3 regions of the Micromonospora sp. NPDC051300 genome follow, and region 3 is predicted to be linked to each of the others. Evidence: predicted binding sites of a transcription regulator. Region 3 holds the regulator's gene; each other region holds the start of a gene.
What was found. Region 3 encodes HrcA, which represses chaperone genes, less so after heat shock. Its sites were predicted from a motif close to GGTTNGCACNCTCNNNNNGAGNGTGCNAACC; they were not measured.

Region 1 (10,279 bases), on a different contig from region 3:
TGAGCACGTAGACGGCGACGCCGAGGATGACGGCGAGGCCGCCGATGCGGGCGGCGACCACCGCGATCGGGTCGGTGAGCAGGCCGCGGGCGGACCGGTTGCGGTGGCGCAGCAGTTGCACGGCCGCGTACCCGCCGACGGCCAGCGCGGCCAGCACCCAGCCCAGCACCGGGGAGAGGTTGCGGTTGGCGATCGCGACCAGGGTGTCGTCCCGGACGGCGATGTTGGCGCCCTCGTCCATCAGCGTCAGCACCACGCCCTGGAAGGCGAGGAAGCCGGCGAGGGTGACCACGAAGGAGGGGATGCCGACCTTCGCGACCAGCAGGCCGAGCACGGTGCCGATCACCACGCCGGTGACGACGGCGGCGAGCACCGCGACGTACCAGGGGTAGCCCATCACGGTGACCACGTTGGCCAGGATCGCCGCGCACACGCCGCTGGCGAAGCCGGCGGAGAGGTCGATCTCGCCGAGCAGCAGGACGAAGACCAGGCCCATCGCGATCAGCGTGACGGCCGCGCCCTGGGTGAACAGGTTCGCCAGGTTGCCGGCGGTGAAGAACGACGGGCGGGCGATCGAGAAGCCGACGGCGAGCACGAGCAGCATGACCACCGCGGGCAGCGCGCCGATGTCGCCGCCGCGTACCCGGCGCCAGTAGTTGTTCACGTGGCTGCCCACGGTCGGCGCCGGCGTGACGCCGGCCGGGCCTTCCTTCTTCACGACGGTGGCGGTCATCGGACGGCTCCTGGGGTGGTGTCGGCGGGCGCGGCGCCGGTGCCGTTGCTGCCCGGTTCGCCGGCGAGGCCGAGGTCGCCGGAGCGACCGGCGGTGATCAGCTCGACCACCTGCGAGTGGGTGATGTCGGTGGTCTTCACCTGGGCGACCATCTGGCCGAGGTAGAGCGCGGCGATCCGGTCGGAGACGGCGAAGACGTCGTTCATGTTGTGCGAGATGAGCACCACGGCCAGGCCGTTGTCGGCCAGCCGGCGGACCAGTTCCAGCACCTGGGCGGTCTGCGCGACGCCGAGCGCGGCGGTCGGCTCGTCCAGGATGACCAGCCTGCTGTTCCAGAGCACGGCCTTGGCGATGGCCACCGTCTGCCGCTGGCCGCCGGAGAGGCTGGAGACGTGCTGGCGCAGCGACTTCACGGTGCGCACGCTCAGGCCGGCCAGGGTCTCGGCGGCCATCTGCTCCATGGTCGGCTCGTCGAGCACGATGCCGCTGCGCTTCTCCCGGCCGAGGAACATGTTCTGCACGATGTCGAGGTTGTCGCAGAGCGCCAGGTCCTGGTAGACGACCTCGATCCCGAGCGCGGCGGCGTCCCGGGGGCTGCTGATGCTCACCGGCCTGCCGTCGAAGAGGAACTCGCCGGCGTCGGTGGGGTAGATGCCGCTGATGCACTTGACCAGGGTCGACTTGCCGGCGCCGTTGTCGCCGACAAGCGCGGTCACCTCGCCGGGGTGCGCGGCGAAGGCGACGTCGCGAAGCACCTGGACGGGACCGAAGCTCTTGTCGATCCCGCGTAGCTCCAGCAGGGGGGTTGCGGACACGGGGGTCTCCTTTGGGCGGAGGGAGGTCTCGGATCCCGTCCGGCGTGGGCGCCGCCCGGCACGGGAGTCTTCCCGTACCGGGCGGCGCCGCCTGAGGCGGGGTGGGTCAGCTCACGCCGGCGTCGGTGCAGAGCTTGGCGAAGGCACCGGTGCAGAGCTCGTCCTTGGTGACGTAACCGTCGGCCACGACGTCCTTGACGTTGTCCTTGTAGATGGCCTTCGGCTCCAGCAGCACGGCCGGCACGTCCCGGTTGCCCTCCGGGTCCTTGACGGTCTGGCCGGTGTCCTTCTTCTCGCCCTTGGCGAGCGCGATGGCCAGCTCGGAGGCGGCGTCCGCCTCCTTCTTGACGGCCTTGTAGACGGTCATGCACTGGTCACCGGCGAGGATGTTCTGCAGACCCTCCTTGGTGGCGTCCTGACCGGTCACCGGGACCTTGCCGTTGAGCTTGTTCTTCTTCAGCACCGAGATGGCCGCGTTGCCGAGACCGTCGTTGGCGGCGAGCACACCGTCGATCTTGCCGCCGGCCTTGGTGAGCTGCTGCTCGAAGATCGTGGCGGCCTGGGCGTTGTCCCACGCCGGCACCGAGTCGTCGGCGACCTTGGTGTATTCCTTCGAGTCGAACTTCGGCTTGAGCACCGAGTCGTACCCGTTCTTGAACAGGGTGGCGTTGTTGTCGGTCGGCGAGCCGTTGAGGTACGCGATCGACGGGTTCTTGGCGCCCTTGTCGGTCAGGCACTTGCTCAGGCCCTCGCCCTGGAGCTTGCCGACGGCCTCGTTGTCGAAGCTGACGTAGTACTGGGCGGAGCCGCCCAGGGTCAGCCGGTCGTAGTCGATGGTGGCGACGCCCTGCGACTTGGCCTTGTCGAGCACGGCCTTGCCGGTGCCGGAGTCCAGGTTGACGATCATCAGGACGTTGACGCCGTTGGTGATCATCTGGTCGGCGATGGTCTGGAACGCGGTCTTGTCGTTCTGCGCGTTCTGGATGTCCGACTCGACCCCGGCCTTGTCGAACGCCTCCTTGAGGAACTTGCGGTCCGCGCCCTCCCAGCGGGCGGAGGACTTGCTGTCCGGCAGGATCACGCCGATCTTCGGCTTCTTGTCGTTCGAACCGCCGGCCTGGTCGGAAGAACCGCCGTTGTCACCGCAGGCGGCCATGCTGCCGGTCGCGAGGAGACCGACGGCCGCGAAGGTGAGGAAGCCCTTGCGCATGTGCACGGGTCCTTTCGGGGGGTGGGGGGAGTTGCGTTCGGTTGTTTTGTTGTGTCCGGCAACGTATTCCGCGCTTCCCGGGCTCCGCAAGAGTGCCGAGGTCAGAAGTTTGTTGGCGGCGGTAACAATTCAGCAACGCGGTTGTCACCTCACGGACACCGGCTGCGGAAACGCTCCCAGGTGTCCGGTTCAGCCGGCCGCGATCGGGGCGGTCACGGCACCGGTCAGCGCCACCAGATCGGCCGGCGCGAGCCGCAACTGGAGACCCCGGCGCCCGGCCGAGACGTACACCGCCGGAAACGCCGACGCGGAGGCGTCGACCACCGTCGGCAGCCGCCTCCGCTGCCCCAGCGGGCTGATCCCGCCCCGCACGTACCCGGTGGCCCGCTCGGCCGTGACCCGGTCGGCAAGCGCGGCCCGCTTGCCGCCGACGGCCGCGGCCAGCGCCTTCAGGTCCAGCTCCCCGGTCACCGGCACCACCGCCACGGTCAGCCCGCCGTCCACCTCGGTGACAAGCGACTTGAACACCTGCCCCGGCGGCACCCCGAGTGCGTCGGCGACGAGCGCGCCGTAGTTCGGCGCGTCCGGCGACACGTCGTACGGATGCGTGGTGAACGCGATCTTCCGCCTGGTCAGCAGCGCGGTCGCCGGAGTGCCCTGTCCCGCCATGACCGTCAAGCTAACCCGGCCGCCGGGTCGCGGCGACTCGGAACCGGCGGGCGCCACGGGTCAGCCGGCGGCCGGCACCGGGCGGCAGATCAGCACGGTGGGCGCGCCGGCCACCCGGGTCAGCACCAGACTGGCCGGCTCGTCGCCGGCCAGCCGCAGGTCGCGGCGCAGTTTCTCCGGCTCCAGCGCCGACCCCCGCTTGAGGATCTCCACCCGGCCGACCCGGCGCTCCCGCAGCAGGGCGCGCAGCCGCTTCAGCGAGAACGGCAGCACGTCGGTGATCTCCAGGCAGCGGGCGAACGGGGTCAGGTGTGCCGCGTCCGCGTAGAGGTAGGCGATCGACGGGTCGGCGAGCGTGGCGTCGAGATCGGCGGCCAGCTCCGCGACCAGGTGCGCGCGCACCACCGCCGGGTCCGGGTCGAACAGGAACCGCCGCACCGCGCCCACCGCCGCCTCCTCCGCCCCGCTGCCCGTCAGGTGGTGAGAGGGGGCCCCTTCTCTACCGGAGGCGTTAACAGGGGGCCCCTCCTTGCACCGGAGCACGGTGGCGCGGCGGGGGACGCCGGCGAGCGGGCCGCACCAGAGCGCGGCCTCCACCAGGTCGCCGTCGACGCTCACCCACTCCGCCTCGGCGCCGGCCGGGATCAGCGCGTGGTCCAGGCCCGGCGCCACCTTGACCACCGTTCGCGGCACCCGCGCGGCCAGCCCGGTGACGAAGTCCCACGGCGGGGAGTAGGCGTTCGGGTCGAAGATCCGCCGGCCGGTGCCGGCCCGCCGCCGCGCCGGGTCGCAGAACGCGCCGTCCACCCGGGACACGTCGAACGCGGTGGCGTCGCCGCACTCGACCGTGACCAGGTCGGCCAGCCCGGCCGCCTCGGCGTTCGCGGCGGCCATCGCGGCGGTCACCGGGTCGGCCTCCACGGCGTGCACCCGGAGGCCGGCCCGGGCCGCGGCGAGCGCGTCGGCGCCCAGCCCGCACCCCAGGTCGGCCACTGTCGTCACGCCCGCGGCGCGCAGCCGCTCGGCCCGCCGGTCGGCGACCACCCGGCGGGTGGCCTGTTCCAGCCCGGCCCGGGTGAGGAACATGCCGGCCGCCGCCGGGCCGAACTTGCCGGTCGCCCGGCGGCGCAGCTCCGCCTGGGTCAGCGCCGCCGCGGCGAGCCCGCCCGGGATCCCGGCCGAGCGCAGCGCGGCCGCCGCCGCCAGCGGGTCGCCGCCGGCCACCTCCGCCGCCGCGGCGAGCGCCGCCGACCCCTCGGGGGTACGCAGCGCGGTGAGCTGGTCGAGGTCCACCGGTCCATTCTCCCGACCTCGGGAGGCGACACGGTGGGCGGGGCGCTGGCACTCTCCTTGACGGAGTGCTAGCCGAGGAATAACCTGCGATTAGCACTCTCACCCTGAGGGTGCCAACCTCCGGGCCCTGGTGCCCGAGGGTTGAACGCCAGGCGGACCGGCACCCGCGACGACGGCCCCGCCCGGTGGCATGTGGCAGATTGACGCTGGTCGGCACGCCGACCGGTAACGACACCAAGTACCCCAGGAGGGTATGCCCGTGACTACCGCGACCAAGGTTGCGATCAAGCCGCTCGAGGACCGCATCGTGGTCCAGGCGAACGAGGCCGAGACCACCACCGCCTCGGGCATCGTGATCCCCGACACCGCCAAGGAGAAGCCGCAGGAGGGCACCGTCCTCGCTGTCGGCCCGGGCCGGATCGACGACAAGGGCAACCGCGTGCCGGTCGACGTGAAGGTCGGCGACACCGTTCTCTACTCGAAGTACGGCGGCACCGAGGTCAAGTACGCCGGCGAGGAGTACCTGGTGCTCTCCGCCCGCGACGTCCTCGCGGTCATCGAGAAGTAAGCAACCGATCAGTGTCGTTGCCCCGGTCCGGCTCGCCGGGCCGGGGCAACGTCGCTTCGAAGGGATACCGATGGCAAAGATCCTGAGCTTCTCGGATGACGCCCGGCACCTGCTCGAGCACGGTGTCAACGCCCTGGCGGACGCGGTCAAGGTCACCCTCGGGCCGCGCGGGCGCAACGTCGTCCTGGACAAGAAGTTCGGTGTGCCCACGATCACCAACGACGGCGTGACCATCGCCAAGGAGATCGAGCTCACCAACCCGTACGAGAACCTCGGCGCGCAGCTGGTCAAGGAGGTGGCGACGAAGACCAACGACGTCGCCGGCGACGGGACCACCACCGCGACCGTGCTGGCCCAGGCCATGGTCCGCGAGGGCCTGCGCAACGTGACCGCGGGCACCAACCCGACCGGCCTGAAGCGGGGCATCGACGCGGCCGCCGCCAAGGTCTCCGAGGCGCTGCTCGGCAAGGCCGTCGAGGTCGCCAGCAAGGAGTCGATCGCGCACGTGGCGACCGTCTCCGCGCAGGACGCCACGATCGGCGAGCTGATCGCCGAGGCGATGGAGCGGGTCGGCCGCGACGGTGTCATCACCGTCGAGGAGGGCTCCGCGCTCACCACCGAGCTGGAGGTGACCGAGGGCCTCCAGTTCGACAAGGGCTTCATCTCGCCGAACTTCGTCACCGACGTGGAGGGGCAGGAGGCGGTCCTGGAGGACCCGTACATCCTCATCACCACGCAGAAGATCTCGGCGATCGAGGAGCTGCTGCCGCTGCTGGAGAAGGTCCTCCAGAACAACAAGCCGCTGCTCATCATCGCCGAGGACGTCGAGGGTCAGGCCCTGTCCACGCTCGTGGTCAACGCCATCCGCAAGACCGTCAAGGTCTGCGCGGTGAAGGCCCCCGGCTTCGGCGACCGCCGCAAGGCGATGCTGCAGGACATGGCGGTGCTGACCGGCGCCGAGCTGGTCGCCCCGGAGCTGGGCTACAAGCTCGACCAGGTCGGCCTGGAGGTGCTCGGCACCGCCCGTCGCGTCGTGGTCGACAAGGAGAACACCACCGTCGTCGACGGCGGCGGCCAGTCCGCCGAGGTCAGCGACCGGGTCGCCCAGATCCGCAAGGAGATCGAGGCCTCGGACTCCGAGTGGGACCGCGAGAAGCTCTCCGAGCGGCTGGCGAAGCTCTCCGGCGGCATCGCGGTGATCAAGGTCGGCGCGGCCACCGAGGTCGAGATGAAGGAGCGCAAGCACCGCATCGAGGACGCCATCGCCGCGACCAAGGCCGCGGTCGAGGAGGGTACGGTCCCGGGCGGCGGCGCCGCCCTGGCCCAGATCCTGCCGGTGCTCGACGACGACCTGGGCTTCACCGGCGAGGAGAAGGTAGGCGTCTCGATCGTGCGCAAGGCGCTCGTCGAGCCGCTGCGCTGGATCGCCCAGAACGCCGGCCACGACGGCTACGTGGTGGTGCAGAAGGTCGTCGCCCAGGACTGGGGCACCGGCCTGGACGCGGCCACCGGCGAGTACGTCGACCTGGCCAAGGCCGGCATCCTCGACCCGGTGAAGGTGACCCGCAACGCGGTCTCCAACGCCGCCTCGATCGCCGGCCTGCTGCTCACCACCGAGAGCCTCGTGGTGGAGAAGCCGGCCGAGCCGGAGCCGGCCGCCGCCGGCGGGCACGGCCACTCGCACGGCCACGGCCACCAGCACGGCCCGGGTTTCTGACCCAGGAGCGCGGCCCGACATCAGGGCACACCGCCACCCGGCGGTGTGCCCTGACGCGTATCCGCCTTACGGAATGCTGACGAGATTGGCGGCCGGGCCGACCGGTCGACCACACTGGGCCGGGTGAGCCCGATCTCCCGCCGCCACGCGGCACTGTCCGGTGTCGTCGCCGCCGCGGTGGCGCTCGGTGTCGCCGAGCCGGTGGCCGTCCTGACCGGTCCCCGGTCCGCCCCGCTGATCGCCGTCGGCGGCCTCGTGGTCGACCTGGTGCCCGAGCCGCTCAAGCAGTTCGCCATCGACGTCTTCGGCACCTACGACAAGATCGCGCTGCTGACCGGCACGGCGGTGCTGCTGGCCGGCTTCGCGGCGCTGCTCGGCCTGGCCGCGGCCCGGCGGCTGGCGGTCGGCCTGGCCGGCATCGCCGCGTTCGCCGTGCTCGGCGTCGCCGCGGCGCTGACCCGGCCCGGCGCGGACGCGTTCGACGCGCTGCCCTCGCTTGTCGGCGCCGGCCTCGGCGGACTGACCCTCTGGGCCTTCGTGGCCGGTCCGCTGCGCGCGGACCGCGCCCCGGCCGGCTCCGCGACGTCCTCGGGTGTCACTGCTGCGACGGCGACGCGACCGGGGCCCGCGCCGCACCCGGGCGACCCGGAGCCGGTGTCGCCTCCCGGACCGACGCCGCCGCCGATGGTCGCCGCGCTCGCCCGCGAGGAGGAGAAGCCGGGTGGTTGGGAGCCGTCGGAGAGCGGAGGTGACCAGGAGTCGCGCCGCCGGTTCCTGCGCGGCGCCGGCCTGCTGACCGGCGCGGCGGCGGTGGCCGGCCTCGGCGGGCACTGGCTGGCCGGCCGGCGCGGCGTCTCGGCGGCCCGGCGGGCGGTGACGTTGCCCGCGCCGGCCAATGCCGCCCCGCCGGTGCCGACCGGGGCGGACCTGTCGCTGCCCCGGCTCGCCCCCTACGTCACCCCGAACCGGGAGTTCTACCGGATCGACACCGCGCTTGTGGTCCCGCAGGTGGACCCGGTCACCTGGAAGCTGCGCATCCACGGCCGGGTCCGCAAGCCGATAGAGCTGAGCTTCGACGACCTGCTGGCCCGGCCGATGGTCGAGCGCTACGTGACGCTCGCGTGCGTCTCCAACGAGGTCGGCGGCGACCTGATCGGCAACGCCCGCTGGCTCGGCGTACCGCTCAAGGAGCTGCTCGACGAGGCCGGGCCGGAGGAGGGCGCGGACCAGGTGGTCGGGCGGGCGGCCGACGGCTGGACCTGCGGCGCCCCCACGTCGGCGTTGCGCGACGGGCGGGACGCGCTGCTCGCGGTGGGGATGAACGGCGAGCCGCTGCCGGTGGAGCACGGTTTCCCGGTGCGGATGGTGGTGCCCGGCCTCTACGGGTACGTCTCGGCGTGCAAGTGGCTGACCGAGCTGGAGCTGACCAGTTTCGCCGACTTCGACGCGTACTGGGTGCCGCGCGGCTGGTCCGCCGAGGGCCCGATCAAGACGCAGTCGCGGATCGACACGCCCCGCGCCCGTAGCCGCCCGGCCGCCGGCCCGGTGACGGTCGCCGGCGTGGCGTGGGCGCAGCACCGTGGCGTCCGCCGCGTCGAGGTACGCGTCGACGGCGGTCCGTGGCGGGAGGCGACGCTCGCCCCGGCCGTGTCGTCGGACACCTGGGTCCAGTGGTCGTGGCGCTGGGACGCCACCCCGGGCGAGCACCGCCTCCAGGTGCGCGCCACCGACGCCGCCGGCGAGACGCAGCCGGAGCAGCGCAGCCCGGTCGCCCCGGACGGCGCGACCGGCTGGCACACCGTCACGGTGACCGTGGCCTGACCCACCGACGCGGTCGTCCGCATGCCGCCGCCGTTACCGCTGACCGGCCCGGCCGGCGGAGCGAGGCAGGACGGTCCGGCTTCCGGCAGGGAGGTGGTCGAACCCTGGGCGGCAAGCCCGCACGCGACTGCCTGGCAACTTGATGACGAGAACGGATCGCCGAGATCTGGTACACATCGGCCCGGGCGGAGCGTCCATACCCAGGTCTCGTGTCCAGCAGCATGCGGAGCGGCGAGCTCACGAGGTGGGGGCCCGGTCCGTTGGTCGGATGGGTCTCGTGCGCCTGTCCACCTCGGTCGCGTGCGCACCGGCGCGGAAGGCAGGCAGCCGCGACCCGTGCCGGGCGGCAGCACCGGCCAGGTGCCAGTGGCTCTCGTCGCTTGAATCGTTTCCGTCATCAAGTTGCCAGGCAGTCGCGCGGGGACCTGTCCTCCCTGTCCAGGCGGGCAAGCCCGACCGGCGTTGCGGGGCAGAACGGCACCTACCGGCGGCCGGTTCCGGCGCGGGCGGTTGCCAGGGTTCGCCTCGTGACGACGCGACGCCGCGCCCCGGGGTCCGGGGCACGGCGTCGGGAAGTGAGCGGGTCAGGCGACCTTGCGCTGGTCGGGGACGGCGGTCTTGTGCGCGCGGCCGAGGCGGGCCTCCAGCCGGGCGATGTCCACCCGGGACTGCCGGCGGTCGGCCGCGTCCTCCCAGCCGAGGGCGAGCAGCCGCAGCCGCTCGGACTCGCTGAACCCGCCCCAGACGCCGTACGGCTCGCGGACGGCGAGGGCGTGGGCGGCGCACTCGGCGCGCACCGGGCAGGCACCGCAGACCGTCTTCGCGCCGGTCTCGCGGCGCAGTCGGGACGAGCCACGCTCCCCGTCGGGGTGGAAGAACTGGGCGCTGTCGCGGCCCCGGCACGCGCCGAGCCGCTGCCAGTCCCACAGGTCGACGATGGGTCCAGGCAGCCTACGTACGTTCGACATCAGCACCCCTCCTCCCGCGCGGCACCGCGGAGAATGTTCGTGGCCAGCTACCGGGCGGCGGTCCGCGCGGGATGCCGGTTCCGGATGAACGCTTCGGTACCCGAGCCGTCCCCGGCTCACACATCTGTGATCGAAAAGCTCGGACAGTAGGTGGCATATGCCCCATCTGTCGGAAAAGTTCGGATGATTGCTCGGAACCCCCTCCCGACCCCACTCGCACGTGGTCTGCTCTGAGGCGGAGAGGAGACCACAGTGCGTAGCGTTCTTGTATGCGTACGGACACCATTGGCGGCCCAGCATCTGACCTCCGCGGCGGCGCGGCTCGGGCTGTCCGGCGTCGTCCGGACGGCCGTCTCCGATCCCGAGGTGATGCTGCGGCTCGCCGAGCGCCCGGTCGACGTGGTGCTGGCCGACACCGCCCTCACCCGACCGGACAGCGCCGGCTTCGTGCGCCGGGTGCTCGCCCGCGCGCCGCAGGCCGCGGT
Region 2 (10,279 bases), on a different contig from region 3:
CGCCGTGGATCAGCTTGCTGGACCGGCTGGACGTGCCGGCGGCGTAGTCGCGCGCCTCCACCAGGGCCACCTTGAGCCCCCGGGACGCGGCGTCGAGAGCGGCGCCCGCGCCGGTCACCCCGCCCCCGATGATCAGGACGTCGAACCGCTCGGCGCGCAGGCGACGCAGGTCGTCGGCGCGACGCTCGGCGGAGAGCTGGCCGGCCGCGGATCGGGACACGTTGGGGTCGCGCACGGGTCCACGGTAGCCGTCCCCGCGCCACCGCGACACGCCCCGGCCGTACCGTGATGACCATGCTGACCGGCCCGCCCGCTGCTCCCGTACCCCAGCCGCCGCGCGAGACCGGGCCGTGGCCGGTCGTCGCGGCGGCGGCGACAGGCGTCTGGGCGATGCTGCTCACCGTGCCCGGCCAGGTCACCGGCTGGCTGGTCGACCAGGTGGTGCTGGTGACCGGGGCGGACCGGGTGGTGGCGGTCTGGCCGCTCGTCGCCGTGGTCACCGCGCTGCTGGTGGGTGGGCCGGCGCTGGCGTTGGCGCTGCTGCCGCGGTCCCCGGCGGTGCGGGCGGCCGGGCGGGCGTGGACCGGCGGCGCGGTAGCGCTCGGCGCGGCGACGCTGCTGCGGGCGCTGCCGCCGGTGCACCACGAGGCCTACCTGGCCGCGCTGGCGCTTACCGTCGCGCTGCTCGCGCTCGCCGTGGCCCGGTTGCCCCATCGCCCGGCCGGTCCGGCGATCGCACCGGCGGCCGGCCACGCCGTCCCACGGCCGCCGGAAGCGGCGCCGGGGGCGCCCGCGGTTCCGGCCGCGCCCGACGACCCGGCCGCGACGCCGGGGACGGCCGGCGGCGGGCGGCGGCCGGGCGCGGTGACGCTGCTGGCGGTCGCCGCCGGGCTGGCGGTCCTGCTGCCCTGGCTCTGGGTGGGTGCGCTGGGCGGGCTGCTGGAGACGGTGCTCGCCGGGCTGGCCGCCGCCGCGTTCGGCGCGCTGGCCGGCGCGCTGCTCGGACCCGCGTTCTGGGCCGGCCTCGCGCCCGGCACGACGGTCCGGCCGGCCCGTCTGGTGCTGGTCGGCGGGCTGGTCGCCGGCGTCACGCTGGCGCTGCTGGCGGCCGGCGCCGGACAGTCGGGCGCCCAGTTGCCGGGCCTGGTGCTGCTGCCGCCGCTCGGCTTCGTGCTGGGCGCGCTGGAGGTGGCGGCCCGGCACGCCGGCCGCCCGGCCGGGCCGGCGCCGGTGCGGTGGCTGGTCGCCCTGGCCCTGGCCGGGCCGCTGGCGCTGACCGACCCGGAGGAGATCACGCTGCTGCTGGCCACCAGCCGCGACGTGCCGTTCTGGGTCGCGGTCGGCGCCGGCGCGGCGTTCGCCGTCGCGGTCCTGCTCGCCGTCGGGTACGGCGTGCTGCTCGCCCGCCCCCGCGCCCGCGCGCCCCGCCGGGGCGTCGCCGGGCTGACCGCCGGGGCGCTGCTCGCCGCCGTGGCGGTGGTCTACCTGGTCCCCGGCCAGCCGGGCCTGTACGGCGAGCGGCTGCTGGTGGTGCTGCGCGAGCAGGCCGATCTGAGCGGCCTGCCGACCGGCGCACCGGGCCGGGCGGGACGGGACGCGCGGGCCGCCGAGGTCTACCGGCGGCTGGTCGCCACCGCCGACCGGACGCAGGGCGACCTGCGCCGCACGCTGACCCGGCTGCGCCTGCACCCCACGCCCTACTACCTGGTCAACGCGATCTCCACGGACGGCGGCCCGGCGGTGCGAGCGTGGTTGTCCGGCCGCCCCGAGGTGGCCCGGGTGCTTGTCGACCAGCGTCCGCGTCCGCTGCCCGCGGCGGCGCCGCCGGCCCGGGGCGACACCCCGGCGCCGACCGGCCCGACCTGGAACGTGTCGCTGATCGGCGCGGACCGGGTCTGGTCGGAGCTGGGCGTGACCGGCGCCGGCGTGGTGGTGGGCAGTTCCGACTCCGGGGTGGACGGGCGGCACCCGGCGTTGGCCGACGGTTTCCGGGGCGGCGACGACTCCTGGTACGACCCGTGGGAGCACCGCCGCGCGCCGGCCGACCGGGGCGGCCACGGCACGCACACGCTGGGCAGCGCGGTGGGCCGGGACGGGATCGGGGTGGCCCCCGGCGCGAGCTGGGTCGGCTGCGTCAATCTGGACCGCAACCTCGGCAGCCCGGCCCGCTACCTGGACTGCCTCCAGTTCATGCTGGCCCCGTTCCCGCCGGGCGGGAACCCGCTTACCGACGGTCGGCCGCGACGCGCGCCGGACGTGCTGACCAACTCGTGGGGCTGCCCGCCGTTGGAGGGCTGCGACCCGGGCGCGCTGCGTCCGGCGACCGCCGCGCTGGCCGCCGCCGGCATCCTGGTGGTGGCCGCCGCGGGCAACACCGGCCCGTCCTGCGGCTCGATCGCCGACCCGCCGGCGCCGTACCCGGACGTGCTCACGGTCGGTGCGGTGGACAGGTCCCGCCGGCTCACCGACTTCTCCAGCCGGGGCCCGGCCGGGTCGGCCGCGAAGCCCGACCTGGTGGCACCGGGCGCGGCGGTGCCGTCCGCGTTCCCCGGCGGCGGGTACGCCACGCTTGACGGCACGTCGATGGCCACCCCGCAGGTGGCGGGTGTGGTGGCGCTGATGTGGTCGGCGAACCCGGCGCTTGTCGGCGACCTGGACCGGACCCGGCGGATCCTCACCGAGACCGCCACCCCGGTCACCGCCCCGGCCGGCGCGACCTGCGGCGGCACCCGGGACCTGGTCGGCGCCGGCCTGCTCGACGCGTACGCGGCGGTGCGGGCGGCCCGGGCCGGTTAACAAACCTGCCCGGATGGCCTAGCGTCGGCGTCCATGGACGTGGAGATCATCGAGTTGGGGTCGGATCGGCTGCCCGACGTCGTCGACCTGTGCCGGCGGGCGCTGGACCTGCCGGAGGACGCGGCCGAGGCACCGGCCGTGGTGGCCACGCTCGCCGACCGGGCGGCGGCCGACCGCCCGGTGCTGCGGCTCGGCGCGGTCCGCGACGGCACGCTGCTCGGGGTCCTGCTCGGGTCGCTGTCGGTGGCCCATCCGGAGCGCGGCCACGTCGACCTGGTCGCGGTGGCGCCGGCGGAGCGTCGCCAGGGCGTCGGCACGGCGCTGCTGACCGGGGCGGAGACGCGGCTGGCCGCGCTCGGCGCGTCCGAGCTGCTGCTGGCCGGCAACCCGCCGCACTACGCCTGGCCGGGCATCGACGTCCGCTACACCCCGGCGGTCTGCGCCGCGCTGCGGCTCGGCTTCCGCCAGGACCGGACGGCCTGGAACATGACCGCCGCGCTGACCGAGGGGTCGCCGGCGCTGCGCCCGACCGAGGCCGCCGAGCAGCGGCTGGCCGCGCGGGGCGTGACGGTACGCCGGGCCGAGCCGGCGGACCTGCCGGCGCTGAGCGCGTTCGCCCGCTCGGTGTTCGGCGGCACCTGGGACGGTGAGCTGGCCGGCTCGGTGGGCCGCCCGGACGCGGGCACGCACCTGGCCGAGCGGGACGGCGAGATCCTCGGCTTCGCCGCGTACGGGTCGGCGCGGCCGAGCTGGTTCGGGCCGATGGGCACCGCGCCGGCGGCCGAGGGCTCCGGGATCGGCGGGGTGCTGTTGCGCCGCTGCCTGCGGGACCAGGCGGCGGCCGGCATCGGCGCGGCGCAGATCGGCTGGGTGGGGCCGGTGCCGTTCTACTCCGGCGCGGCCGGCGCGCGGATCGAGCGCGTCTTCTTCCTCTACCGCAAAGCCATCAAACGGGCATAACGCCGTTCGCCCTCCACGGGGATCGACAGGCACCTACGGTCGAGGCACAGAGGAGGCGGCGCATGCCCACGGAAGACGAACGGACCCACGACCCGGCCCCGGCCCGGGAGCTGCCCGCCGACCGGCTGGACCTCGGCGACGCCGAGCAGGACGTCGCCGGCCAGCCACCCGAGGAGGAGGCCCGGCAACCGGTGGACGAGCCGAGGCGGATCGTCCCGCCGTACGGCCGGGCGCACAAGCGGCGCAACCAACGCCCGCTGCCCACCTGAGCCGACACACGGAAGGGGGCGGACCGCACACGCGGCCCGCCCCCTTCGCGGCGTACTGGTGGAGCTGGACTCAGAAGTCCATGTCCCCGCCACCCGGGCCGGCCGGGGCGGCCGGGGTCTTCTCCGGCTTGTCCGCCACGACGGCCTCGGTGGTGAGGAACAGCGCGGCGATCGAGGCGGCGTTCTGCAGCGCGGAACGCGTCACCTTGGCCGGGTCGATGATGCCGGCGGCCAGCAGGTCCACGTACTCGCCGGTCGCGGCGTTGAGGCCGTGACCCGGGTCGAGGTTGCGAACCCGCTCGACGACGACGCCACCCTCGAGGCCGGCGTTGACGGCGATCTGCCGCAGCGGGGCGTCCAGCGCGATCTTGACGATCTGCGCGCCGGTCGCCTCGTCGCCGGCCAGGTCCAGCTTGTCGAAGGCGGTCTTGCCGGCCTGCACCAGCGCGACGCCACCACCCGGGACGATGCCCTCCTCGACGGCGGCCTTCGCGTTGCGGACGGCGTCCTCGATGCGGTGCTTGCGCTCCTTCAGCTCGACCTCGGTGGCCGCGCCGACCTTGATCACCGCAACACCGCCGGCCAGCTTGGCCAGACGCTCCTGCAGCTTCTCCCGGTCGTAGTCGGAGTCGCTCTTGTCGATCTCGGCCCGGATCTGGTTGACCCGGCCCTGGATCTGCTCGGCGTCACCGGCGCCGTCGACGATGGTGGTCTCGTCCTTGGTCACCACGACCTTGCGGGCGCGGCCCAGCATGTCGAGGTTGACGGCGTCCAGCTTGAGGCCGACCTCCTCGCTGATGACCTGGCCACCGGCGAGGATGGCGATGTCGGTCAGCATGGCCTTGCGGCGGTCACCGAAGCCCGGCGCCTTGACGGCGACCGACTTGAAGGTGCCACGGACCTTGTTGACCACCAGGGTGGCCAGGGCCTCGCCCTCCAGGTCCTCGGCGATGATCAGCAGCGGCTTGCCCGACTGCATGACCTTCTCCAGGATCGGGAGCAGGTCCTTCACCGACGAGATCTTGCTGTTGACGATCAGGATGTAGGGGTCGTCGAAGACGGCCTCCATACGCTCCGGGTCGGTCATGAAGTAGGCGGAGATGTAGCCCTTGTCGAAGCGCATGCCCTCGGTGAGCTCGAGCTCGAGGCCGAAGGTGTTGCTCTCCTCGACGGTGATGACGCCTTCCTTGCCCACCTTGTCCATCGCCTCGGCGATGATCTCACCGACGGTGGTGTCACCGGCGGAGATGGAGGCGGTGGAGGCGATCTGCTCCTTGGTCTCCACGTCCTTGGCGAGCTTGAGCAGCTCCTCCGAGACGTTGGCGACGGCGGCCTCGATGCCCCGCTTCAGGGCCATCGGGTTGGCGCCGGCGGCCACGTTGCGCAGACCCTCGCGAACCAGGGCCTGGGCCAGGACGGTCGCCGTCGTCGTGCCGTCACCGGCGACGTCGTCGGTCTTCTTCGCGACCTCCTTGACCAGCTCGGCGCCGATCTTCTCGTACGGGTCCTCGAGCTCGATCTCCTTGGCGATGCTCACACCATCGTTGGTGATGGTGGGGGCACCCCACTTCTTCTCGAGCACGACGTTGCGGCCCCTCGGGCCGAGCGTCACCTTCACGGCGTCGGCGAGCTGGTTCATGCCCCGCTCGAGGCCGCGGCGCGCCTCTTCGTCGAACGCGATCATCTTGGCCATACGGCGTTGTCCTCCTGGACACTCACGGGCCACCCGGGATGCCCGGATGGGCCGTCTGGTGTACGCACCTTGGGGACGTCGTCACCTGGCGACGACGACGTCCTCCTCGGTCGGGCCGGACAGCCCGCGACGACCGGCCCCGTTCCGCTCCGACGCCTCTTGCGACGCCGGTGCGGCCGTGGCCCTACCGCCCCGACCATTGGCACTCACCGTACGCGAGTGCCAATGACTTGTTTAGCACTCTCCCTAGCCGAGTGCAAGCACGACAGCGCCGCTCAGCCGAGTTCCGCGGCCAGCCGGGCCGCGTTCACCGGACCTTCGTGGGCCCGCTGCTCGGCGTACGCGACGACCAGCCCGACGAGCTGCGCGACATAGGCCGGCGCGGCCACCGCCGCCCCGATCAGCGCCAGCGTCACCGCACCGGCCGCGGTGCCCGGCTCCGCCGTCGGATCGGTGCCGAACGCCGCACCGCTCACCATGCTCACCACGAAGTCCAGCACGCTCGCCGCGAGCAGCGCGCACACGACGAGCGCCACCCGACCCAGCACCGTCCCGAAACGCTTGTGGAACATCCGCCAGGCCCGCCCGACCGGATCCTGCCGCTCGAACAGGTACACCGGCCCGAACAGCGCGACCGCGAACCCCGCGTAGAGGCCGGGCAGCAGGCACAGGCAGGCGCCGACGGTGATCAGCAGCGAGACGACGATCGTCCAGCCCCAGAGACCGAGCGCGCGGCGCAGCCCGTACCGGAGCGCGCCACCGATCCCCGCCGGCTCGCCGGCCGCCTGCCGGGCCACCACCCAGGTGCCCGCGCCCCAGCCGAGCGCCTGGAGCGGGCTGAAGACCAGGGCGGCGAGCAGGACCACGCCGTAGAACGCGAGCATCTGCTCCAGGTAGCCGTCCGGCAGCACCGGCGCGCCGTCCGGGCCGGTGCCCATCGGCTCGGCGGGGACGAGGAAGAGCGAGAGGACCGAGATCACCGCCGCCGGGACGGCCTGGGTGAGCAGCATGATCGGCAGGAGCTGCCGCCACCCCCGCCGCACCGCGCCCACGCACCGCGCGAACCAACCCCCGACGCCCTCGTGCGGCAGGGTGACGAGCGGATCGTTCGGGACGAGACCCGGATACCAGCCGGGCGGACCGCCGGGCACCGGCAGCGCGGGATAGGTCGCGCCGGGCATCGGATACCCGGGGTACGCGGGGCCGCCCGCGGCCCAGTTCCCGCCGGCGTCCGGCGCGGCCCAGCCGGACGGCATGCCCTGCTGCGCCGGCCAGCCGGGCGGCGTGCCGTGCTGCGCCGGCTGGTCCGGGCCACCCGGCTGCGCTGGCCAGCCGGGCGGCGTGCCCTGTGGGGCGGGCCAGCCCGGTGACGCCTGTCGGTCGGTGTCACCCGGCTGCGCCGGCCAGCCGGGCGGCATGCCGTGCTGCGCCGGGCCACCCGGCGGTGGGGGCCAGCCGGGCTGCGGGGAGCCGGGCGGAGCCGCGTACCCCGGCTCGGGCGGGATGCCCGGCTCGGAGTCGGTCGGGCCGGCGGCGGCCCACGGGTCGACGGCCGGCTGCCCGGCCGCGGACGTCGGCGGCCCGGGCGGGCCCGACCGCTCCGGCGTCGGCCCGGCGGCCGGCGACGCGGGCCGGTTCGGATCGGCCGGGGGCACCGGTTCGGTGGAACCCGACGGGGGCGGCTCGGACATGGGCCCTCCTCAGCGACGACGGCTGGAACGGCTCATGATCTTCCACGGTCCGGGGCCGCGGCGCTGCACCGGTCGGGGTGGTCCGGCCGCGCGCGGCGACCGCCGGCGATCAGGCGATGACGCGGACGTGCTCGGCCTGCGGACCCTTCTGGCCCTGGGCGATCTCGAACTCGACCCGCTGGCCGTCGTCCAGCGCCTTGTAGCCGTCCATCTCGATCGCGGAGAAGTGGACGAAGACGTCCTGCCCGCCGTCGACGGCGATGAAGCCGTAGCCCTTTTCGGCGTTGAACCACTTCACGGTGCCCTGTGCCACGGTGCACTTCCCTCACTCTGCGCGGCGTTCCAAGACCCGGGGACCGGCGGACCGGCACCGGCGGCGCACCGGTGCGGGCCATCGGCGACGGCCGTTGAATACGGTGACCGAAATCGCACGCTACACGAGGCGTGACGACCGCGCACGACCACAAATCGGGCATAATTCGGCCGTCCACGGCCCCGCTTCGGCGCGGTTCCGCACCGGTCCGGTATGCATGCGGCATGACCAGCGCGCCCACCCCGACCACGGTCCGCCGGATCCGTCCCGAAGACGCCGCCCGGATGCGGGCGCTCCGGCTGGAGATGCTCGCCGATGCCCCGCTGGCCTTCCTGGAGACCGTCGCGGAGGCCGCCGTCCGGTCGCACGCGGACTTCGCGGCACGGGTGGCGGCCGTCTCCCGGGGCGACCACACCGCCCAGTTCGTCGCCGACCCGGGCGGCCGTCTGGTCGGGCACGCCGGCGGCACCGTCGCGCCGGACGAGCCGGGTCTGACGCTCGTGTACGCGGTCTACGTGACGCCGGACCGGCGGGGCAGCGGGCTGCTCGCCGCGCTCGTGGACGAGGTGGCGGCCTGGTCCCGCGCCGCCGGGCGGCCGGAGCTGATGATGGAGGTGGTGGTCGGCAACGACCGGGCCTTCCGGGCCTACCAGAAGCTGGGCTTCACCGACACCGGCGTACGCGTGCGGCACCCGCGGATCCCCGCGCTGCGCGAACTCCAGATGCGCCGCCCGGCCTGACCCGGGTTGTTAAAAGGGGGCCCCTCCTCTACCGGATGCGTTAAGAAGGGGCCCCGCCTTTCACGCGTGGCGGCGTGACTGGACGATGCGGAAGCGGTTCGCGACGTACGCGCCGTCGGTAAGCGCGGAGTTCGCCGCCGCGTTCGCGCCCGAGCCGTGGAAGTCGGAGAACGCCGCCGACTGGTTGACGAACACGCCACCGGTCAGGTTGCACGACAGGTGCACCCCGGCGTCGACCGCCGCCGCCTCGGCGGCGTCCAGCACCGCCTCGTCGGTGGAGTAGACGGCGGCGGTCAGCGCGCCCTTCTCCCCCACCGTCTCGCGCAGCACCCGCAGGCTGTGCTCGGTCGAGTCGGTGGCGATGGCGAACGAGATCGGCCCGAACCACTCCCGCGCGTAGGTCGCGGTGTCACCGGCGTCCAGCTTGACGAGTGTCGGGGTCCGCACCACGGCGCCCGGGAAGGACGGGTGCTCGACGGTGCGGGACTCCAGCACCGGCTCGCCGACCTTGGTCACCTCGTCGAGGCGCTCCAGCACGCCGTCGTTGACGATCGCGCCGGTCAGCTCCACGCCCCGGGCCGGGTCGGCGGTCAGCTTGGCGACCGCGCCGGCGATCCCGGCGGCCACCTCGTCGAAACTCTTGTGCCCCTGGTCGGTCTCGATGCCGTCGCGCGGGATCAGCAGGTTCTGCGAGGTGGTGCACATCTGGCCGCTGTAGAGCGTCAGCGTGAAGCCCAGGTTGCGGCAGAGCCCGGCGAAGTCGTCGGTGGAGTCGATCACCACCGTGTTCAGGCCGGCCTTCTCGGTGTAGACGGCGGCCTGCCGGGCGTTGGACTCCAGCCAGTCGCCGTACTCGGTGGAGCCGGTGAAGTCGACGATCTTCACGGCCGGGTGCAGGGCCAGCGTCGAGGCGAGCTTCTCGCCGGCCGCCTCCGGGGCGAGCTGCACCAGGTTCGGGTCGAAGCCGGCCTCGGCGAGCACCTGGCGGGCGTACTTCACGGTGATCGCCAGCGGCAGCACCGCGCGCGGGTGCGGCTTCACCACCACCGGGTTTCCGGTGACGAGCGAGGCGAACAACCCGGGGTACGAGTTCCAGGTCGGGAACGTGTTGCAGCCGATGACCAGCGCCACCCCGCGCGGCACCACGTGGAACGTCTTGGTCATCCGCAGCGGGTCACCCTTGCCGGCGGCCTTCTCCCAGCCGGCCGTCCCCGGGTGGCGGCTCATCTCGGCGTACGCGTAGGCGACCGCCTCCAGCGCCCGGTCCAGCGCGTGCGCGCCACCGGCCTGGAACGCCATCACGAACGCCTGGCCGCTGGTGAACTGCACCGCGTTGGCCAGCTCGAAGATGTTCCGGTGGAGGCGGTCGAGGATCTCCAGGCACACCCCGGCGCGGGCCTTCGGGCCGGCGTCACGCCAGGCCGGCAGCGCGGCGGTGGCGGCGTCCACGAGCTGGTCGGCGCCGGCGTGCGGGTAGCGCACGTCGAGCGCCACGCCGAACGGGCTGGCCTCGGTGGCGACGGTGGTGCCGTCACCGGCCTGGTCGAGCGGGAAGTCGCCGCCCAGGTACGCCTCGAAGGCGGCCCTGCCGTCGGCGGCGGCGGTCTCGCCGTACACCCGGGGGCTGGGCGACTCGGGATAGGCCGACCAGTACCCGCGCTCCGTGATCGCGGTCAGCGCCCGGTCGAGGGTCTCGGCGTGCCTGTCGTACAGGGGGTGCGGGGTCTCCGTCATGCCCGCCATCATGCAACAGGAAGGCACCAGATCAGTAGGGGCGTGTCACAACTCAGATCGTCAACTGCCAGTCGACCGAGCCG
Region 3 (10,279 bases):
GCCGCCATCGGCGTGGCCCTGGTGGCCGGTGTCGGCCGTCGGCGTGGCGTCTCGCGCTACTGACCCCGCACCACAGCTTCGACGGGCGCCCGGCCACCGGCCGGGCGCCCGTCCGCGTACCCCCGCTCTGGCCTGCCCGGACGGCACCCCTGCCGGCCGGGCCTTCGGCTGCGATACGGTCGCCTCGGCCGCCCGCCGCGAACCTCCCCCTGTTGTAAAGGAAATTTTCCTACTAAGGTGCGGCGGAGAAGGTTAGTGCCAAACGGCCCTGAGGGAGATATGGCGTGAACAGGTGGAAGCGGCTGGCTCCGGTCACCGCCATCGTGGCGTCGGCCGCGCTGGTGCTGACCGGATGCGGTGGCTCCGGCGACGACGACAAGGCCGCCGACAACAGCAAGCTGACGGTTTGGATGATGGGTGAGGGCGGCGACGCCCAGACCGCGTTCCTCGACACGGTCGAGGCGGAGTTCAAGAAGAAGCACCCCGAGACCGACGTCGTGGTGCAGTACATTCCCTGGCTCGAGGCGCCGAAGAAGTTCCAGGCCGCGCTCGCCGGCGGTGAGGGCCCGGACGTCACCGAGCTGGGCAACACCGAGACCCAGGGCTGGGCGGCACAGGAGGCCCTCGCCGACGTCACGGACAAGTTCAACGGCTGGTCCGAGGGCAAGGACATCCTGCCCGACCTGGTGAAGAACGCCCAGCTCGACGGCAAGCAGTACGGCGTGCCGTGGTACGCCGGCGTGCGCGCCGTCTACTACCGCACCGACTGGTTCGCCGAGGCCGGCGTGAAGCCGCCGACGAACTGGGACGAGATGGTCGCCGCCGCCAAGGCCGTCCAGGCCAAGAAGCCCGGCACCTACGGCATCGCCCTGCCCGGCAACTCCGAGCTGCCGTTCTACTCCTTCCTCTGGGGCGCCGGCGGGGAGATCGCCACCAAGGACGGCGACACCTGGAAGTCGGGCTACAACACGCCCGAGGCGCAGAAGGCGGTCAAGTTCTGGACCGACCTGGTGACCGTGCACAAGGTCGCCCCGCCCGCGTCGGCCGGCTGGAACGAGGTCGACGCCCGCACCCAGTTCGCCACCGGCAAGGCCGCCATGGCGTTCGCCGGTAGCTGGCAGGGCGGCGCGATGAAGAAGGACAACCCGGACATCGAGAAGGTCTGGGGCACGTTCCCGATCCCCGGTCCGGACGGCAAGGCCGCCCCGGCGTTCGCCGGTGGTTCCGACATCGCGGTCTGGAAGGACAGCGAGCGGCAGGCCCTGGCCTGGGACTACACGACCGTGCTGCTGAGCAAGCAGAAGGACCAGGAGTTCGCCTCCAGCCTCGGCTTCTTCCCGGTCTACAAGGACCTGGTCAGCGGCGGCAACTACGCCGACGACAAGGTGATGGCCGCGTTCGCCACCGCCATCCAGAACACCAAGCTGACCCCGCTCACCCCGAAGTGGGTCGAGGTCAGCCGCACCAAGACGGTGACCCAGGCGATGAACAGCTCGGTCATCAAGGGCCAGAAGACGGTCGAGAAGGCAACCGCCGACGCGGCCACCGAGATGGAAAGCATCCTCAACGCCAAGTGACCACGCTGACCGAGGCCACCGACGGGGCCGCCGCGCGGGAGACCCCCGCGCGGCGGCCCCGCCGAAAGGTGGACCGCCTCCCGTACCTGCTGCTCCTGCCCTGCCTGGCGATCATCGCCGTGCTCCTGCTCTGGCCGCTCGGCCAGGTCGTGATGATGTCCTTCTACAAGCTGGACAGCGTCCGACAGCTCCGGGGGGACCGCGAGTGGCCGTGGGTCGGCCTGGCCAACTACGCGCAGATCCTCGGCGACCCGTTCTTCCGTACGGTGTTGCGCAACACCGTGCTCTTCGCGGTCGCCAACGTGGCGCTGACCATGGTGCTCGGCACGCTCGTCGGGCTGCTGCTCAACCGGCTCGGCAAGAAGATGGCCACGTTCGTGGCGAGCTGCGTGATGCTCGCCTGGGCCACCCCGGCGCTGACCGGCACGATCGTCTGGAAGTGGATCTTCGACGACACGAGCGGCCTGGTCACCTGGCTGTTCAACAAGCTGCCCGACGGCCTGTCCACCACGCTGTTCGGCCGGAGCGACTGGACCGGCTACGGCTGGTTCAACGACCCGCTGCTCTTCTTCGGCATCCTGACGCTCGTGGTGGTCTGGCACTCGTTCCCGTTCATCGCGGTGAGCGTGCTGGCCGGGCTCAAGAGCGTGCCGGGCGAGTTGCAGGAGGCGGCCCGGGTCGACGGCGCCGGCCCGTGGCGGGTCTTCTGGTCCGTCACGTTCCCGATCCTGCGCCCGGTCTTCGGCATCCTCGTGGTGCTCTCCACGATCTGGGACTTCAAGGTCTTCACCCAGCAGTTCGTGCTGGCCGGCGGCACCCAGGACCGGTCGACGTTCATGCTGTCGATCTACTCGTACGCGGAGGCGTTCTCGCCGCCGCCCAAGTACGGCCTCGGTTCCGCGATCGCCGTCATCCTCACCGTCATCCTGCTCGTGGTGACCGCCCTGTACGTCCGCATGGTGCTCCGGCAGGAGGACGAATCGTGAAGAAGCTCGCGCTCAACGGGGCCGGCCTGCTGGTCGCGCTCTTCGCCGCGTTCCCCGTCTACTGGATGATCGCGACGTCGCTCAAGCCCAACCGGGAGATCTTCTCCGCCACGCCGCGCCCGGTGCCGGCGGAACCCACCCTGGAGCACTACCGGGAGATCCTCACCGGCAACCTGATCCCGGGCGTGACGTTCCTCGACTTCTTCCTCAACAGCGTGCTGGTCGCGGTGGCCACCGTGCTGCTGAGCGGGCTTGTCGCGCTGCTCGCCGCGACCGCGGTGGCCCGGTTCCGGTTCAAGCTGCGCACCAGCTTCCTGATCCTGCTCCTGGTGGTGCAGATGATCCCGCTGGAGGCGCTGGTCATCCCGCTGTTCCTGATGATCCAGCGGCTCGGCCTCTACAACACGCTGCCCAGCCTGATCCTCACCTACCTGGGGTTCTCGCTGCCGTTCGCGGTCTGGATGCTGCGCGGCTTCGTGGCGGCGGTGCCGAAGGAGTTGGAGGAGGCCGCCGCGATCGACGGGGCCAGCCGGGCGCAGACCTTCCGCAAGGTGCTCTTCCCGCTCGTCGCGCCCGGCCTGGTCGCCACCAGCATCTTCTCGTTCATCACCGCCTGGAACGAGCTGATCTTCGCGTTGACGTTCATCAACGACCAGCAGAAGTACACGCTGCCGGTGGCGATGACGTTCTTCTTCGGCCGGGACGACACCGCCTGGGGCTCGGTGATGGCCGCGTCCACCCTGTTCACCCTGCCGGTGATCGTGTTCTTCCTGCTGGTCCAGCGCCGGATGGTCTCCGGGCTGGTGGCGGGCGCGGTGAAGGGCTGAGCCCGGTCGATCAGGTGTCGGCGAAGACCTCGGCCAGCACCTGCGTCGTCGGGTCGCCCTTCACCCGGGCCCAGGTGCCCTGCTCGGCCGTCCACTCCAGGTTGCCGAACCGGACCGACTTGACGCCGTGGTCGTCGGCGTGCGAGACCAGCCAGTGGGCGTACCGCCAGCCGTTGCGGTCGTCGCTTGCCGGCACCGTCAGCCCGGTCAGGTTCGCCGCCGCGGTCAGCCGGGGCAGCCCCCAGTCCAGCGTCAGGCCCTCCAGCACCGCGCTGGCCGCGGCCGGTCCGCGCATGGTCGGCGTCGATCCGACCGTGCAGGCCACCGCGCCGGTCGCCTGGCCGAGCAGCGCGCGGGTGAGCACCGCCGACTCGTCCGCCCACTTCTCGTACGCCTCGGGGTAGGCCGACCGCTGCACCCGCTGCGCGGCCTCGGTGACCCGCATGTCCTGCCAGCCCTTGACCTTCTTCAGCGCGGCGTAGAACTTCCGCGCCGCGTAGCGCGGGTCGCGGATCTCCTCCGGGGTGCCCCAGCCCTGGCTGGGGCGCTGCTGGAACAGGCCGAGCGAGTCGCGGTCGCCGTGGGCGATGTTGCGCAGGTGCGACTCCTGGTAGGCGGTGGCCAGCGCCACCACCACGGCCCGTTCCGGCATCTGGCGCTGGATGCCGATGGCGGCGATGGTGGCCGCGTTGGCCATCTGGTCGGCGCCGAGCACCACCTCGCCGTCGGCCTGCACGGTGCAGGTCCGGCTGGCCAGCGGCAGCCGCAGGTGGTGACCGAACTGCTTGGTCACGAACCAGACCGCGAGCAGGGCCAGTACGCACACCACCACACCAGATGCCACGATCGCCGCACGCGTCCGCACCAGCACCCCCAGTCCCGACAGTCCGACCAGCGTACGTCGCCGGCGCCGGTTCCCGACTCGGCCGACCGGCCTGCTCGCCACCGCGTCACCGCCCCGTCACGGCGCGATCGTCAACAAGGGGCCCCGCCTATACCGGAGGCGTTAACAGGGGGCCCTTCCTTCTATTCTCCGGCGGGCACCCACGCCGCCGGACGCTTCTCGCGGAACGCGAGCACCCCCTCCCGCCCCTCGTCGGAGAGGAAGTACCCGGTGGAGAGCGCCGCCAACTCGCCGATCTCCGCCCGCAGATCAGTCGCGGAAGGCCGCCGCAGCAGCGACTTCGCCCCGGCCAGCGCGGCCGGCGCCCCCTTCACCAGCGAGGCGCAGTAGCGCGCCACGGCCGCGTCCAGCCCGTCCGCCGGCACCGCGGCGGTGACCAGGCCGATCTCGGCGGCCCGCCGCCCGTCGAAGGTGTCACCGGTCAGGTACAGCTCGGCGGCGGCACGCGGGTTCAGCCGGGGCAGCACGGTCGCCGAGATGACCGCCGGGATCACGCCGATCCGCACCTCGGTGAACGCGAACGTGGCCTCCTCGGCGCAGACCGCCAGGTCGGCGGCGGCGATCAGGCCCAGGCCGCCGGCCCGGGCCGGCCCGGCCACCTTCGCCAGCACCGGCTTCGGGCACTCCCGCACGGCGACCAGCACGTCGCCGAGCATCCCGGCCGGCACGCTCCCACTGGCGTACGCGGCGGCGGTCTCCTTCAGGTCGGCGCCGGAGCAGAACACCGGGCCGGTGTGGTCCAGCACGACCGCCCGGACCGCGTCGTCGGCGACCGCCGCGGCCAGCCCGGCCAGCAGCTCGGTCATCAGCGGGGTGGAGAGCGCGTTGCGGTTGTGCGGGCTGTCCAGGGTGAGGGTGGTCACCCCACGGGCCGTGGCGACCCGCACGAGAGCGTCCGGAGAGGTCATGCCGGGCACACTAGTGGCCATGCCCGGCGTCCTTCCAGAAGGTGAACCCGTTCCGCGCGACGGGTCGCTGCCCGCCACCGCCCGAAGCGCCGTCGGCGCCCGCGGCTTCGGGGTGTACGTGCACGTCCCGTTCTGCGCCAGCCGGTGCGGCTACTGCGACTTCAACACGTACACCGCCGCCGAGCTGGGCGGCGGGGCGAGCCGGGAGACGTACGCCGACACCGTGCTGGCCGAGCTGGCGCTCGGCGCCCGGGTGCTGGGCGACACCCCGCCGCCGCGGGTGGACACCGTCTTCGTCGGCGGCGGCACCCCGACGCTGCTGCCCGCCGACGACCTGGCCCGGATCCTCGACGGCATCGACCGCACCTGGGGGCTTGCCGCCGACGCCGAGGTGACCACCGAGGCGAATCCCGAGTCGGTGACCCCGGAGTCGTTGAGGACGCTGCGGGCGGCCGGCTACACCCGGATCTCGCTGGGCATGCAGTCGGCCTCGCCGGGGGTGCTCGCGGTGCTCGACCGGCGGCACAGCGCCGGCCGGGCGGTCGCCGCCGCGCGGGAGGCGCGCGACGCCGGGTTCGCGCACGTGAACCTGGACCTGATCTACGGCACGCCGGGGGAGACGGCGGACGACTTCGCCGCCTCGCTGGCCCAGGTGGTCGAGGCGGGGGTGGACCACGTCAGCGCGTACGCCCTGATCGTGGAGGACGGCACCCGGCTGGCCGCGCGGATGCGCCGGGGCGAGCTGCCGTACCCCTCCGACGACGTGGCGGCGGACCGCTACCTGGCCGCCGAGGCGGCGCTCGGCGCGGCCGGCTTCTCCTGGTACGAGGTGTCCAACTGGGCCCGGTCGGAGGCCGCGGCGTGCCGGCACAACCTGCTCTACTGGACCGGCGCCGACTGGTGGGGCCTGGGCCCGGGGGCGCACAGCCACGTCGGCGGGGTGCGCTGGTGGAACGTCAAGCACCCGTCGGCGTACGCGGAGCGGCTGGCCGCCGGCGCGTCGCCCGCGCTGGCCCGGGAGCGGCTCACCGGTGACGAGCAGCACATGGAGGACGTGATGCTGCGACTGCGGCTCGCCTCCGGACTGCCGCTCGACGTGCTGGACGACGCCGGCCGTGTCGGCGCCGAACGGGCCCGGGCCGGCGGGCTGCTCGACCCCGGCGCGTACGCCGAGGGCCGGGCCGTGCTCACGCTGCGCGGCCGGCTGCTGGCCGACGCGGTCGTGCGCGACCTGCTGCCCTGACCGGTCCGGCCGGCCCCGCCGCGCGGGACCGGCCGGCGGCTGTCACTTGATCAGGCTGGCCGACATCGGATAGCGGTAGAGCTGGCCCTCGTTGGCCTTCACTCCGCCCAGGATGCCGAAGATGATGCCGACGATCATGGCGCCGAAGCCGATCACCACACCGATCAGGATGCAGGTGAGGATCCAGCCGACCAGGGCGATGACCGACCAGATGAGCTGGAAGTTGAGCGCGGCGATCGCGTGCGCCCGGACGGTCGGGGACTGGTTGCCCCGGGCCAGCAGCGCCACCAGCGGCGCGATCCAGCCCAGCACCCCGCCGCCGATCAGCATCCCGGCCGCGCCGCCGAAGTGCGCCACGAGGGCCCAGGTCTTGTCGTCGTTGTTGGCGTAGCCGGCCGGCGTGCCGTAGGCGCCGCCGCCGGGCGCGCCGTAGCCCGGGGTGCCGCCACCAGGCGGGGGGTAGCCGCCAGGCGGGGGATAGCCGCCCGCCGGAGGTTGGCCGCCCGGGGGCGGATAGCCACCGGGCGGGGGATAGCCGCCTGCGCCGGGTGCCCCGGACAGTGGTGCGGTGGGCGGCTCGTCGGCCGGCGACGAGCCGTAGGGCGCCGACGGCGGGTTCGGGTCGGGCTGGGGGTTGGGGTCCCCCGCTCCGGGCGGGCGAGGAGGTTCAGTCATGCACGTCACGGTAGGTGCCGGAAGCAAGTGGCACCAGAGCTGTTCGGCCCGGCCGGACCGGGCCGTCGCGGCGGGTCGGACCGGGGGTCCGCCACTGATCATCGCGCCGGTGGGTCTGCCGACGTAGACTGGCACTCGCTACAGTCGAGTGCCAGCCGCCCGGCGGATGCCGCGCGTCGCCCGGCCGAGGTGCGTCAGGAGGTGGGGAGATGGGTCTCGACGACCGCAAGCTCGCCGTGCTGCGCGCCATCGTCGAGGACTACGTGGCCACGCAGGAACCGGTGGGCAGCAAGGCCCTCGTCGAACGGCACCAGCTCGGTGTCTCGCCGGCGACCGTGCGCAACGACATGGCGGTGCTGGAGGAGGAGGGCTACATCCGGCAGCCGCACACCAGCGCCGGCCGGGTCCCCACCGACCGTGGCTACCGCCTCTTCGTCGACCGGCTCTCCCGGGTCAAGCCGCTCAGCCCGGCCGAGCGCCGGGCGATCGAGCGCTTCCTGGTCGGCGCCGTCGACCTCGACGACGTGGTGCACCGCACGGTCCGGCTGCTGGCCCAGCTCACCCGCCAGGTCGCGGTGGTGCAATATCCCAGCCTGGCCCGGTCCAAGGTGCGCCACCTGGAGCTGGTGCCGATCTCCACCACCCGGCTGATGGTGGTCATGATCGCCGACACCGGGCGGGTCGAGCAGCGGCTTGTCGAGCTGCCCGCCCCGGTCCCCGCCGACCACGTCACCGACCTGCGCCGGCTGGTCAACGAGAAGCTCGTCGGCAGCCAGCTCGCCGAGACGCCACCGCTGGTGCAGGCGCTCGTCGAGGAGTCCGCGCCGCACCTGCGCCCGGCCATGACCACGCTCTCCACGGTGCTGCTGGAGACGCTCGTCGAACGGCACGAGGAACGGATCGCGCTGGCCGGCACCGCCAACCTCACCCGGGGTGGGCTGCTCGACTTCCAGGGCTCGCTGCGCCCCATCCTGGAGGCGCTGGAGGAGGAGGTCGTGCTGCTCAAGCTGATCGGCGAGACCGAGCCGAGCAACGCCACCCGGGTGCTCATCGGCGACGAGAACGAGTTCGACAACCTGCGGGCCGCCTCGGTGGTCAGCACCGGCTACGGCCCGGGCGCCACCATCGTCGGTGGGCTCGGCGTGCTCGGGCCGACCCGGATGGACTACCCCGGCAATATCGCCATGGTGAGGGCCGTGGCACGCTACGTGGGCGAACTGCTGGCCCAGAACTGACCAGTCAGGGCCGACGGCCGGCCACGGCCGACGACCGGCGACACGCGAGACGAACATGAGGACACCGAACGCAGTGGCCAGGGACTACTACGGCATTCTCGGCGTGAGCCGGGACGCCTCCGACGACGACATCAAGCGTGCCTACCGCAAGCTGGCGCGGCAGTACCACCCGGATGTAAATCCGGACCCGGAGGCACAGGAGAAGTTCAAGGACATCAACGCCGCGTACGAGGTCCTCTCGGACGACCGGAAGCGGCAGATCGTCGACCTGGGCGGCGACCCGCTCGCCCCGGGCGGCGGCGGCGCGGGCCCGGGCGGCCCGGGCGGGGCCGGCCCGTTCGTCGGCTTCCAGGACATCATGGACGCGTTCTTCGGCGGCGCGGCGGGCGGCAGCCGGGGTCCCCGGCCGCGCACCCGGCCCGGCGCCGACGCGATCCTGCGCCTGGAGCTGGACCTCAACGAGACCGCGTTCGGCGTCGAGGCGCCGATCACCGTCGACACCGCCGTGCTCTGCACCACCTGCTCCGGCGCCGGCACCGCCGCCGGCACCCACCTGGCCACCTGCGAGGCGTGCGGCGGCCGGGGCGAGGTGCAGTCGGTGCAGCGGACGTTCCTCGGCCAGGTGGTCTCCGCCCGGCCGTGCACCGTCTGCCAGGGCTACGGCACCACGATCCCGCACCCCTGCCCGACCTGCGCCGGCGACGGCCGGGTGCGCACCCGCCGCTCGCTGACCGTGAAGATCCCGGCCGGCGTCGAGGACGGCATGCGGATCCGGCTGGCCCAGCAGGGCGAGGTCGGCCCGGGCGGCGGCACCGCCGGCGACCTCTACGTCGAGATCCACGAGCGGACCCACGACGTCTACTCCCGCAAGGGCGACGACCTGCACTGCCGGGTCACCGTGCCGATGACCGCCGCCGCGCTCGGCACCCGGCTGACCATCAAGACGCTCGACAGCGAGGAGGTCGTCGACGTCAAGCCGGGCACCCAGCCCGGCAGCACGCTGCGGCTGCGCGCCCGTGGCGTGCCGCACCTGCGCGGCGCCGGCCGGGGCGACCTCTACGTCCACCTGGACGTGCGGACCCCGACCAAGCTCGACGCCGACCAGGAGCGGATGCTGCGCGACTTCGCCAAGACCCGGGGCGAGGAGGTCGCCGAGCTGACCAAGCAGGGCGGCTTCTTCTCCCGGATGCGCGACGCGTTCAACGGGCACGCCTGAGGTGTCGGCGCCGCTGTTCCTGGTCGAGGCGCTGCCCACCGGTGACACGGTGACGCTCGACGGCCCGGAGGGCCACCACGCGGCCACCGTGCAGCGGCTGCGCGTCGGCCAGGAACTGCTGCTCGCCGACGGCCGGGGCGGCACCGCCGCCGCGGTGGTCACCGCCGTCGGCCGGGGCGCCCTGGAGGCGCGGATCACCGGCCGGGGGTACGCCGACGCGTGCGTCCCCCGCCTGGTCGTGGTGCAGGGCATCGCCAAGGGCGACCGCGGCGAGCTGGCCGTGCAGGCGATGACCGAGGTCGGGGTGGACGAGATCGTGCCCTGGGCGGCGTCCCGCTCGGTGACCCAGTGGCGTGGCGACCGGGGCGTACGGGCCCGGGAGAAGTGGGCGGCCACCGCCCGGGAGGCCGCCAAGCAGGCCCGCCGCCCGTGGCTGCCGGTGGTGGCCGGCGCACCGGACGAGTCCACCGCCACGGTGGCCCGGCGGATCGCCGGCGCCGCCGCGACCTTCGTGCTGCACGAGGAGGCCGGCGAGCGGCTCACCACCGCCGAGCTGCCGTCGACCGGCGAGATCGTCCTCGTGGTCGGGCCGGAGGGCGGCATCGCCGAGGCGGAGCTGGCCGCGTTCCGCGACGCCGGCGCCCGTACCGTCCGGCTCGGGCCGTCCGTGCTGCGGACCTCCACCGCCGGGGTGGCCGCGCTCAGCGT

Region 1: groES (co-chaperone GroES) is a predicted target of HrcA. The motif match lies at 4,809-4,839, and genes of this name have one in related genera.
Region 2: groL (chaperonin GroEL) is a predicted target of HrcA. The motif match lies at 5,916-5,946, and genes of this name have one in related genera.

Annotation. Positions count from the first base shown of each region.
Region 1 covers NZ_JBITEP010000001.1:347,626-357,904, forward strand. Annotated here, with positions in the region: gene ACIA5A_RS01770 (sugar ABC transporter permease) at 1-733, opposite strand, end outside; gene ACIA5A_RS01775 (ATP-binding cassette domain-containing protein) at 730-1,548, opposite strand; gene ACIA5A_RS01780 (sugar ABC transporter substrate-binding protein) at 1,655-2,758, opposite strand; gene ybaK (Cys-tRNA(Pro) deacylase) at 2,948-3,427, opposite strand; gene ACIA5A_RS01790 (methyltransferase domain-containing protein) at 3,488-4,720, opposite strand; gene groES (co-chaperone GroES) at 4,974-5,288, shown strand; gene groL (chaperonin GroEL) at 5,359-7,005, shown strand; partial or broken gene ACIA5A_RS01805 (molybdopterin-binding oxidoreductase) at 7,129-7,567, shown strand; partial or broken gene ACIA5A_RS01810 (molybdopterin-dependent oxidoreductase) at 7,759-8,826, shown strand; gene ACIA5A_RS01815 (WhiB family transcriptional regulator) at 9,411-9,794, opposite strand; gene ACIA5A_RS01820 (LuxR C-terminal-related transcriptional regulator) at 10,047-10,279, shown strand, end outside.
Region 2 covers NZ_JBITEP010000001.1:18,655-28,933, reverse strand. Annotated here, with positions in the region: gene ACIA5A_RS00130 (glycerol-3-phosphate dehydrogenase/oxidase) at 1-220, opposite strand, end outside; gene ACIA5A_RS00125 (S8 family serine peptidase) at 391-2,796, shown strand; gene ACIA5A_RS00120 (GNAT family N-acetyltransferase) at 2,830-3,756, shown strand; gene ACIA5A_RS00115 (hypothetical protein) at 3,819-4,025, shown strand; gene groL (chaperonin GroEL) at 4,096-5,718, opposite strand; gene ACIA5A_RS00105 (hypothetical protein) at 5,994-7,409, opposite strand; gene ACIA5A_RS00100 (cold-shock protein) at 7,519-7,722, opposite strand; gene ACIA5A_RS00095 (GNAT family N-acetyltransferase) at 7,947-8,462, shown strand; gene paaN (phenylacetic acid degradation protein PaaN) at 8,523-10,196, opposite strand; gene ACIA5A_RS00085 (GNAT family N-acetyltransferase) at 10,249-10,279, opposite strand, start outside.
Region 3 covers NZ_JBITEP010000010.1:144,873-155,151, reverse strand. Annotated here, with positions in the region: gene ACIA5A_RS14175 (GlsB/YeaQ/YmgE family stress response membrane protein) at 1-63, shown strand, start outside; gene ACIA5A_RS14170 (sugar ABC transporter substrate-binding protein) at 285-1,577, shown strand; gene ACIA5A_RS14165 (carbohydrate ABC transporter permease) at 1,574-2,563, shown strand; gene ACIA5A_RS14160 (carbohydrate ABC transporter permease) at 2,557-3,390, shown strand; gene ACIA5A_RS14155 (hypothetical protein) at 3,401-4,255, opposite strand; gene ACIA5A_RS14150 (enoyl-CoA hydratase-related protein) at 4,417-5,202, opposite strand; gene hemW (radical SAM family heme chaperone HemW) at 5,222-6,445, shown strand; gene ACIA5A_RS14140 (DUF4870 domain-containing protein) at 6,488-7,120, opposite strand; gene hrcA (heat-inducible transcriptional repressor HrcA) at 7,330-8,355, shown strand; gene dnaJ (molecular chaperone DnaJ) at 8,429-9,571, shown strand; gene ACIA5A_RS14125 (16S rRNA (uracil(1498)-N(3))-methyltransferase) at 9,573-10,279, shown strand, end outside.